Regions from separate parts of the Flavonifractor porci genome, predicted to be linked through region 2. Evidence: predicted binding sites of a transcription regulator. Region 2 holds the regulator's gene; the other holds the start of a gene.
The links. Region 2 encodes Rex, which represses fermentation and respiration genes when NADH is low (regulators of the CRP and FNR family bind a similar motif). Its sites were predicted from a motif close to ATTGTTAANNNNTTAACAAT; they were not measured.
Positions count from the first base shown of each region.

Region 1: WHJ28_RS11075 (V-type ATPase subunit subunit G family protein) is a predicted target of Rex. The motif match lies at 1,992-2,011, and genes of this name have one in related genera.

Region 1 covers NZ_JBBHLB010000011.1:97,621-102,091, reverse strand. The annotation lists gene WHJ28_RS11080 (V-type ATP synthase subunit I) at 1-1,460, opposite strand, end outside; gene WHJ28_RS11075 (V-type ATPase subunit subunit G family protein) at 1,460-1,774, opposite strand; gene WHJ28_RS11070 (DEAD/DEAH box helicase) at 2,124-3,917, opposite strand; gene WHJ28_RS11065 (shikimate kinase) at 4,094-4,471, opposite strand, start outside.
Region 2 covers NZ_JBBHLB010000001.1:265,748-270,218, reverse strand. The annotation lists gene WHJ28_RS01315 (heavy metal translocating P-type ATPase) at 1-62, shown strand, start outside; gene WHJ28_RS01310 (hypothetical protein) at 99-1,211, opposite strand; gene WHJ28_RS01305 (redox-sensing transcriptional repressor Rex) at 1,208-1,840, opposite strand; gene WHJ28_RS01300 (spore cortex-lytic protein) at 1,969-2,358, shown strand; gene WHJ28_RS01295 (peptidoglycan-binding protein) at 2,371-3,591, shown strand; gene WHJ28_RS01290 (peptidoglycan-binding domain-containing protein) at 3,588-4,121, shown strand; gene WHJ28_RS01285 (hypothetical protein) at 4,145-4,393, opposite strand.

The sequences.
Region 1 (4,471 bases), on a different contig from region 2:
ACCGCCATGCCCACCAGGATCTGCACAAAGCCCACGGCCAGCGCAAAGACCAGCACGGTCATGGGGTCGCCCATGACGTTGAGCAGGGGGCCGGGCACGCCCGTCGCCCCCTCGGGCACCGACAGGAAGGGGATCACCGGCTGGGACAGGCCCAGCATGTTGGTGAACTGATACAGGAAGTCGGAGAAGAAGCCGCCGGTAAAGAAGCCGATGACAGCAGAGGAAATGCCGCACATGATCATCAGCCGGATCAGCTGTCCGAAGCCCCCCTTGGGGTGGACCTTGTGGTTGATGAAGGCGCAGGCCCCCGCCAGGATCAGGCCGTAGCCCAGATCAGCGAACATAAACCCGAAGAAGAAGATATAGAAGGGGGCCATCAGCCCGTTGGGGTCCACGCCGTCATAGGCGGGCAGGGAATACATCTCGGTAATGGTGGTCAGCGGCTCGGTAAAGCGGTTGTTCTTCAGCTTCACCGGCACCACCGGATAGTCCTCGGCTGCCGGGTCCTGGGTCTCCCAGCAGCAGGTGTACTGCCCCAACCGCTCCAGCAGCTTTTTCTCGTCGGGGACAGGCACCCAGCCCTCCAGGAAGAAGGCGGAACTGCTGTCCAGCAGACGGCAGCGGGCCTCCTCCCGGGCGATCTCCTGATCGGCCCTGTCCAGGCACCGCTCCAGAGCGCCCTTTTTGGAGGCGTATTCCCCCACCTGGTCGATGGTGGACTCCAGCGCACGGGCGGCGTCGGCCAGCTTTTCGTCCAGCCGCTTGTCGTTCTCCGCCGCCGTCCCCGTCCAGCCCCGCAGGGCCGCCCGGGAGAAGCCGTACTCCTTGAGCACCGCCTGGCAGTCCTCCTCCACGCTGCGGTGGCAGAGGAACACCAGATATTTCAGTTCGTTGTCCGCCCCCGCCCGCATGAGCTCATACAGGTCGGTGACCGCCCCCAGGGCCCCATCCATGGCGTCCAGATCGGTGGACGCGGCCACGGTGCCGAAGGACACCGCCACCTCCGGGGTAGAGGCCGTCTCCAGGGGGATATCCAGCGCCAGCCAGGGAGCCAGCGCCAGCTTTTGAGTCCGCAGTTTGTTCTGCTCGGCGTACAGAGCCGAGATCTTCCGCTCCAGGGCCACCAGCTGCCCGGCATCCGCCAGGCCGGTCCGGTAGGCCGCGTCGTCGAAGAGTTCTCCCTCTGTGATCACCGGTCTGGGGGTGAGGAGCCCGCCCTTCTGTTTGGGTCCGTACTTCTTCAGGGCTTTCAGGGCATTCTCCACGCTGGAACGGGCATCCCTGGCCTCGTTCAGCGCCCCGGTGTCCGGCCGCGTCAGACTGGCCCAGTCGGGGTCATCCTTGCGGTCCCCCGGCTCGTCGATCTCCACACAGCCCAAATGCTGAAGCAGCCGCAGCATGGACTCCCGCTCGGATTGCATTCCGATGAGCCGCAGCCGCTTCATTTTCACAATGGACATCAGTTCTTCACTACCCTTCTCACGATGCTCTCAGCGGCGTCGGCCAGACGGCCCTCCGCCTTGGAGCGCAGGGCGTCGCAGGCCTTCTGCGTCTGGGCGTTTACCTCGGCCGCGTGTTTGGCCGCCGTTTCCTCCGCCGAGCGCATAAATTCACGGACCTGGGCCTCGGCCTGAGCCCGGGCCTCCGCCAGCCGGGCCTTGCCGGCCCGCTCGGCCTCCGCCACGGTGCGCTTGGCCTCCGCCTGAGCTTCCGCCTTGCGCTGCTTGTTGGCCTGTTCCGCCTCAGTCACCTGCTTGATCGCTTCCAGAGACATACATTCACCGCCTTTCCCCATCTCTTGTCCCTCTGGACAATTTATCCGATGTTACTAGTCATGATACTTCAAACTGACCAAGATTGCAAGTTTAAAATTATCAGTTCAATTTTTGGCCTTTCTTTTTTTCAGCTTTTTTTGCATAGTTTTTATCCCTTTATTCCCGCCGTCTTTATCAATTATGCCTGATTTTCCTCCGTTTTTTCCCTCATTTATTTTTGTGAATAATTTAACACAAAAATTTTTTTGTACATATTTTTTCTTTCAGGCTTTTAGCCGCTCCCCATAACTGGGCAAAAAAACGGCGCTGCCGCAATCATGCGGCAGCGCCGTTCAGAAATTGATCCCATCAGTCGTCGCTGAGGTAATAGGGCTTCATCAGGCTGGGCTGCTCGGTGGAGTCCTTCTGGCCGTTGGTCCGCAGCACGATCTCCGGCGGACGGCCTGCGCGGCCTCTGCCGCCGTGCTTTTTCCGTCCGCTCTTGGGCGCGGGGGCGGAGGCGGAGGACTGGGCTGCGGCCTGCTTCTTACCCTGGGCCTTGGGCTGCTTCTGGGGAGCCTTCTCCTGAGGGGTCTGCTTCTCCCTGGGCTGCTTTTCCTTGGGCCGCTTCTCCTTCCGGTTCTCCTTTTTCTCAGGCCGGGGCGCGGGCTTCCGGGGTGCCAGCAGCCGGGCGGTGGCATCCATAATGATGTCGCTGGCCAGGGGGTCGGGCCGGCGGAAATCGGCAAAGGCCGGCTCGGGGGCGGCGGGGCGGGCGGGCGCGGTGGCCACCAGGGCCTCCTCCAGGGTCGCGCTGTTGCGCACCCCCCGCTTGGACTTCTTCTTTTTCTCCGGCTGGGCGGGGGCGGGCTGTTCCGCCGCCTCAGCCGCCTTCTGGGCAGCCTTGGCCTTGCGCTCGGCAGCGGCGGCCTTGTTGGCGGCGTCCCGCTGGCGGCGCTTCTCCTTGGCGGCGGCCCGGGCCTCGGCGTCCTCCGGGTTGATGATCCGGCCCTTTTTATCCTTGGGCAGGGGTTCAAAGACCTCCATGGGCCAGGGGTGGCCCTCCACCACCGGGATGGCACGGCCCAGCAGCTTCTGGATGCTCTTGAGCTCCTCCTTCTCATTGATGTCGCAGAAGGAGATGGCGGTACCGCCCCGGCCCGCCCGGCCGGTACGGCCGATGCGGTGGACGTAGGTCTCAGGCACGTCGGGCAGGTTGTAGTTGAACACATGGGACAGCTCATCAATGTCCAGACCCCGGGCGGCAATGTCGGTGGCCACCAGGGCGCGGACCTGTCCGCTCTTGAAGTCGGCCAGGGCCTGCTGCCGGGCGGTCTGGCTCTTGTTGCCGTGGATGGCGGCGGCGGCGATGCCCGCCTTCACCAGATCCCCGGCCACCTTGTTGGCGCCGTGCTTGGTGCGGGTGAACACCAGGGCGTTCTTCACGTCGGGCTCCAGGATCAGGGAAGCCAGCAGCTTGGTCTTGTTGCCCCGGTCCACATAGTAGAGCTTCTGGTCGATGACCTCCACCGGGGAGGACACCGGGTTCACCGCCACCTTTACCGGGTTTACCAGCAGGGAATCCACCAGTCCCTGGACCTCCGGGGGCATGGTAGCAGAAAAGAAGAGGGTCTGCTTCTTCTTGGGCAGCCAGCCCAGGATGCGGCGGACATCGTGGATAAAGCCCATGTCCAGCATCCGGTCGGCCTCGTCCAGTACAAAGACCTCCAGCCTGGACAGGTCCACGAATTTCTGGTTGTACAGGTCGCCCAAGCGGCCGGGGGTAGCCACCAGGATGTCCACGCCCTTTTTCAGCTGCTCCACCTGGGGGTTCTGGCCCACGCCGCCGAAGATGACGGCGGAGCGGAGGGGCAGGTGGCGGCTGTAGGCCACGATATTCTCCTGAATCTGGAGGGCCAGCTCCCGGGTGGGGGTAAGGACGAGGGCCCGGATACCCTTGCCCCTGGTTCCGCTCAGCCGCTGGAGGATGGGTGCGGCAAAGGCGCAGGTCTTGCCGGTGCCGGTCTGGGCGCAGCCCAGCACATCTCTGCCCGCCAAAGCGGGGGGGATGGCCTTTTCCTGAATGGGGGAGGGGCGTTCATACCCCTGTTCGGCCAGCGCCTTCAGGATGGGCGCTTTCAGGCCGAGGTCCTGGAATGTCATGCGGTTCGTTCCTTTCCTCAGAAATGCCCCTTCCGCGCCGGGGGCACAAAAAATAAAACTGCCGCGCGGAGGCAGAAAAAACACGACGAAGCCCGCCGGCCAGCCGGCGGGCATTTCGTACATGATCGTTTACTGGAATATAGTATATCATTATTTCAAAAAAATACAAGGGGCGGTCAGCCCAGCCGGGCCACCACTGCCGCCACCGTCTGCTCCAGGGTATTTCCCCCCGTCACATCCACCGTCAGGTCGGCGTATTTGCGGTACAGAGGCTCCCGGGCGGCGTACACGTCGGCCAGCGTCTGGCCGGGGGACATGGCAATGCCCCGGGTGGTAATGTTGCGGATGCGCCGCTCCAGCTCCTCCAGAGGCACATGGAGATACACCACCAGCCCCAGCTCCTTGAGATGGCGGGCGGCCTCCTCCCGGCAAATTGCGCTGCCGCCGGGGGCGATGACGGTGCGGGTACAGTCCAGATCCCGGATGACGCCCTCCTCCACGTCCAGGAAGGCCTCCACGCCCCGCTGGTCCAGGATGTCCTGGAGCAGGGCGCC
Region 2 (4,471 bases):
GCGTCTCGGTCATCGCCATTCTCAACGCCATGCGGGCCATGCGCACCACCAAGACGCAATGAAAAAACGCGAGCCGTAAGGCTCGCGTTTTCTGCGTTTTAACTCAGACGCAGGGCAGAAATTTCGTTCAGCACAGTCTGCATGGTGGCCTTGTCATAGCCGCCGCTGGAGGCAGTGCGTTCCAGCAGGATTCCGCCATCCTTGGTGGGAGCAGAGAGGGCGCACACCGACAGATAGACCACCTGGGCCCGCAGGAAGGTGCCGCTCTCCAGCATAGTGCGCTCACTCTGGCGGATGGCGGCCAGCGTCACCCCCGCCTCCATGGCAGTCTGCCAGGTAAAATCGGGATTGGTGCCGGTCTCGGAATAGCCAAGCGCCCGGAGCACAAAGGTCATGTACTCTCCGGCCGTAATGATGTTGTTGGGGGCAAAGACCAGCTGACCGGCGGCGTTGGTGCCAATACCGGTGGTGTACCCCTTTTCATAGGCATAGGCCAGATAGCGATCGGCCCAACTGGGGCTGTCCACAAAGGGATTGGTTGCCGTACTGGACAGGGCCGCCTGTTCCTCCCCCAACAGCCGGATGAACATGACCAGGCCCTCCACCCGGACCGGCTGGCGCTCCAATTCATAGCCGGAGCCGTAGGTAGCGCCGGTGCCCTTCAAAAGGCCCATTTGGGTCAGGCCGTCGGCCATAACGTTATAATCTACGTTTCCGCTGGCCGAGAGGGTGTAGCTGCCCTCCAGACTGACAACTGCTGTATCAGAGGTCACAGTTACCGCCACGGTAGGACTCTCCCCTGCCAGACAGCGGTGGCGAATGGCCAGGCCACTGCCGGAGGCCACTGTGCTGCCTGCCGTTGCATCCACCAGCACTCCACCGGAGGCTGTGGCACTCCCTGCCAAGAGCATCACGCCGGAACCGGAGGTAAGGGTCAGTACATCGCCTTTTTTAAAGCGCAGATCATTGAGGCCCGAGGTGCCGCCCGCCTGGGCCAGATAGGCGGAATGTTTGCCGTTCAGTTGAGTCAGCGCCTGATGATAGACAGGTGTTGTCAATTCCTCCACCCGCTGCTCCGCCTGCTTCAGAGCCTCATCCGTAAAAGTGCCGTTTACATAGCTCTTACTCACCAAAGACTGGTCGGCGGCCAAAACCGCCCCACTGCTCACCAGGACTGCCCCGGCAAGCAGGATCGCCGCTGCTTTTTTCATGTTTCCTCCGAGATCATGTAACTGAGGGCCAGGAGGCTGTCCGCGAAGTGGACATCCTCAATGACCACGCCCGGCGCCTCCACTGTCAGTTCGCTGTTGGTAAAATTCCATATTCCCCGTACGCCGGAGCGTACCAACCGACTGGCAATCGCATTGGCAACACTGTGCGGCACTGTCAGCACACCGATGCTGGCCGGGTGCTCCGCCAGGTACTCCTCCAGCCGATCCACGTGGTAAATGGGCACACCGGAACGGGTCTGCCCCACCACCTCAGGCGCTACATCAAAGGCGGCGGCCAGCACTACGCCGGAGCGCTCAAAGTGGAAGTTTTCCATCAGGGCCCGGCCCAGATTGCCCGCGCCCAGAATGACCGCCGTATGGCCTCGGTTCATGCCCAGGATATCTGAGATCTCATCCCGCAGCTTTTCCACGTTGTAGCCATACCCCTGTTGACCAAATTCTCCGAAACAGGACAGATCCTGCCGGATCTGGGAGGCTGTCAGTCCCATGGAGCGACCCAGGGCGCTGGATGAAATACGCTCCACACCGATGGAATGCAGATCCGTCAAATGGCGATAGTACCGGGGCAGCCTCCGGATCACCGCACTGGACACCTTTTGTTTTCTCATGCTCTATCACACTCGTTCCAGAGGATATCTTTCTTATTCAGTTTACTCAAAACCGGCCCCGATGTCAACGCCTCACGGGCAATTCCTCCACTGACGGCATAGAGTGGAAAGAAAAGGAGGAATGTAACTTGGCCGCAACAGGAACCATTCTGACCCGGGTATTCACGTCCCGGGCCCAGATCCCGGTGGCAGGCGCCACCGTAGCTTTTACCCAGCGGGGCACCGAAGGCCGCCACACCTTGCTGGCCCTGCGGGTCACCGACGCCAATGGCCGCACCACACCCGTTCAGGTAGAAACTCCTGACGCGTCAGCCAGCGAGTCTCCCGGCACCGTCACTCCCTTTGCCGTGTGTGACATCTGGGCCGAATCCCCTGGCTATGAGCTGCTGGTGGTTGAGAATGTCCAGATCTTTGCCGGCACCCAGACCCTGCAGGAGCTGGAGCTCATCCCCCTGCCGGAGCAGTCTCCCACTCTTCTGCCGGAGGACCCGGTCAATGTACCGCCTCAGAATCTGTAAAGGAGGGATACCATGCCAGAATCGCTGCCCATTACCCCCTATGTGCCTCAATACATCACCGTCCATCTGGGCCCGCCGGGCTCCAGCGCGGAGAATGTGACGGTATCCTTTCCGGAATATGTAAAAAACGTGGCCTCCAGCGAGATCTACCCCACCTGGGAGCCCGCCGCCCTTCAGGCTAACATCCTGGCCATCATCTCTTTCGCCCTCAACCGGGTATACACCGAGTTCTACCCCAGCCGGGGCTATCCCTTCAACATCACCTCCTCCACCGCCTACGACCAGAAGTTCATTAAGGGGCGCAATATTTTCGAGAATATCAGCCAGCTGGTGGATGAGATGTTCAACTCCTACATACGGCGCATCGGCTTCGTGGAGCCTCTGGCCGCCAAATTCTGCAACGGCACCACCGTCACCTGCGATGGGCTGTCCCAGTGGGGCAGCCAGGCCATGGCGGAACAAGGGGCGGACTACATGACCATCCTGCGCTCCTATTACGGCGACAATATTGAGCTGGTGACCAACGCCCCGGTCCAGGGCATCCGCTACTCCTATCCCGGCTATCCCATCCGCCGCGGAGACAGAGGCGAGGCGGTCCAGCGCATCCAGGTCATGCTCAACCGCATCTCCCGGGACTACCCCGCCATTCCCAAGGTCTACCCGGTAGACGGAGTCTTTGGTCCCGCCACCGAGGCGGCGGTCAAGAAATTCCAGTCCATCTTTGACCTGACGCCCGACGGTATCGTGGGTAACTCCACCTGGTACAAGATGGTCTTCCTCTATGTGGGCGTGCTGGATCTGGCAGAACTCATCAGTCAGGGGCAGACCTACTACCCCGGCAGCGGAAGTCAGCCCTTCCCCAACGTGCTGGCCGAGGGCGCCAGAGGTGATTCGGTACGAACCGTGCAATATGTACTGTCGGTGGTATCGGAGTTCTACAGCAATATCCCCCGTGTGGCCATCGACGGCATCTACGGCCCCGCTACCAAGAATGCCGTCATTGCCGTCCAGCGCATGGTTGGCCTGCCTCAGGACGGCATCATGGGACCCCAGACCTGGGCCGCCCTCTACCGGCTGTACGCTGGCATCGTGGACACGGTGGAGACCTACACCAACGTGATCCCGGAGCAGTTCCGCCCCGACCTGCCCGAAAGTCAGGCCACCGGCTTGACCCAGTACCCCGGCCAGCCCATGACGCTGGGCTCCGCCGATGAGAGAGGAGTATCCGCATGATTGTGCCTCAAGAGATCCGCCTGATCGGCCAACCGGTCCGCAGCCTACAAACCATGCTGCGGGAGTTATCCTTCCTCTATGACTTTCTGCCGCGGCTCACTCCAGATGGGATCTTTGGGGAGCGCACCCTGGAAGCCATCATGCTCTTTCAGCGGGAATTTTTCCCGCCGGTGACCGGCCGGGTGGATCAGGCCACCTGGGATGCCATCGTTGCCCTCTTCTTGCAGGCCAGAGCCCGGCTGGCCGGGCCTCTCCCCTGCCGCGGCTATCCCAACTGTGATTTTTCCGTCCAGCCCAACCAGGACAGCGTCCACCTCTATCTGGTGCAGTCCATGTTCCGGGCACTGGCCCGCCTCCTCAACGGCATCCAGTCCACCCCTGTCACCGGCCAGAACGATACCGCCACTCAGCATAATATCCGCTGGGTCCAGCAGCTGGACGGCCGGCCCCAGACCGGCGTGCTGGATCAGGACAGCTGGAACACCATCAGCCGGCTGTACACCCTGTTCGTTACCTACGGGCAGAAATAATAGAAGGACAAAAGGCCGCACCTTTACCCAAAGTCGTGTCGGGTCCCGCACCCGCTGCCTAAATCCTCAAATACACACACAATCTCTTCAATTTTTTGAAAGCATTCTGTATCATCCAGGCGATCATCTTTTAAGATCGCCTGGATTTTTTGTATGGCCTGATAACATCTTTGCTCCATAAGCCTACTGATATCGCATGACAATTCCGGAAAAGAGATGTTCATGGTCGTATTCTGCAAGATGTGAGCCAGTATTTCCTGATATAGTTCCATCACGCCCTCCTGTACAGTACTTATAAGTACTGTATTAAACATTCTAATGAGAACTTGTTGTATTGTCAATAGTATTCA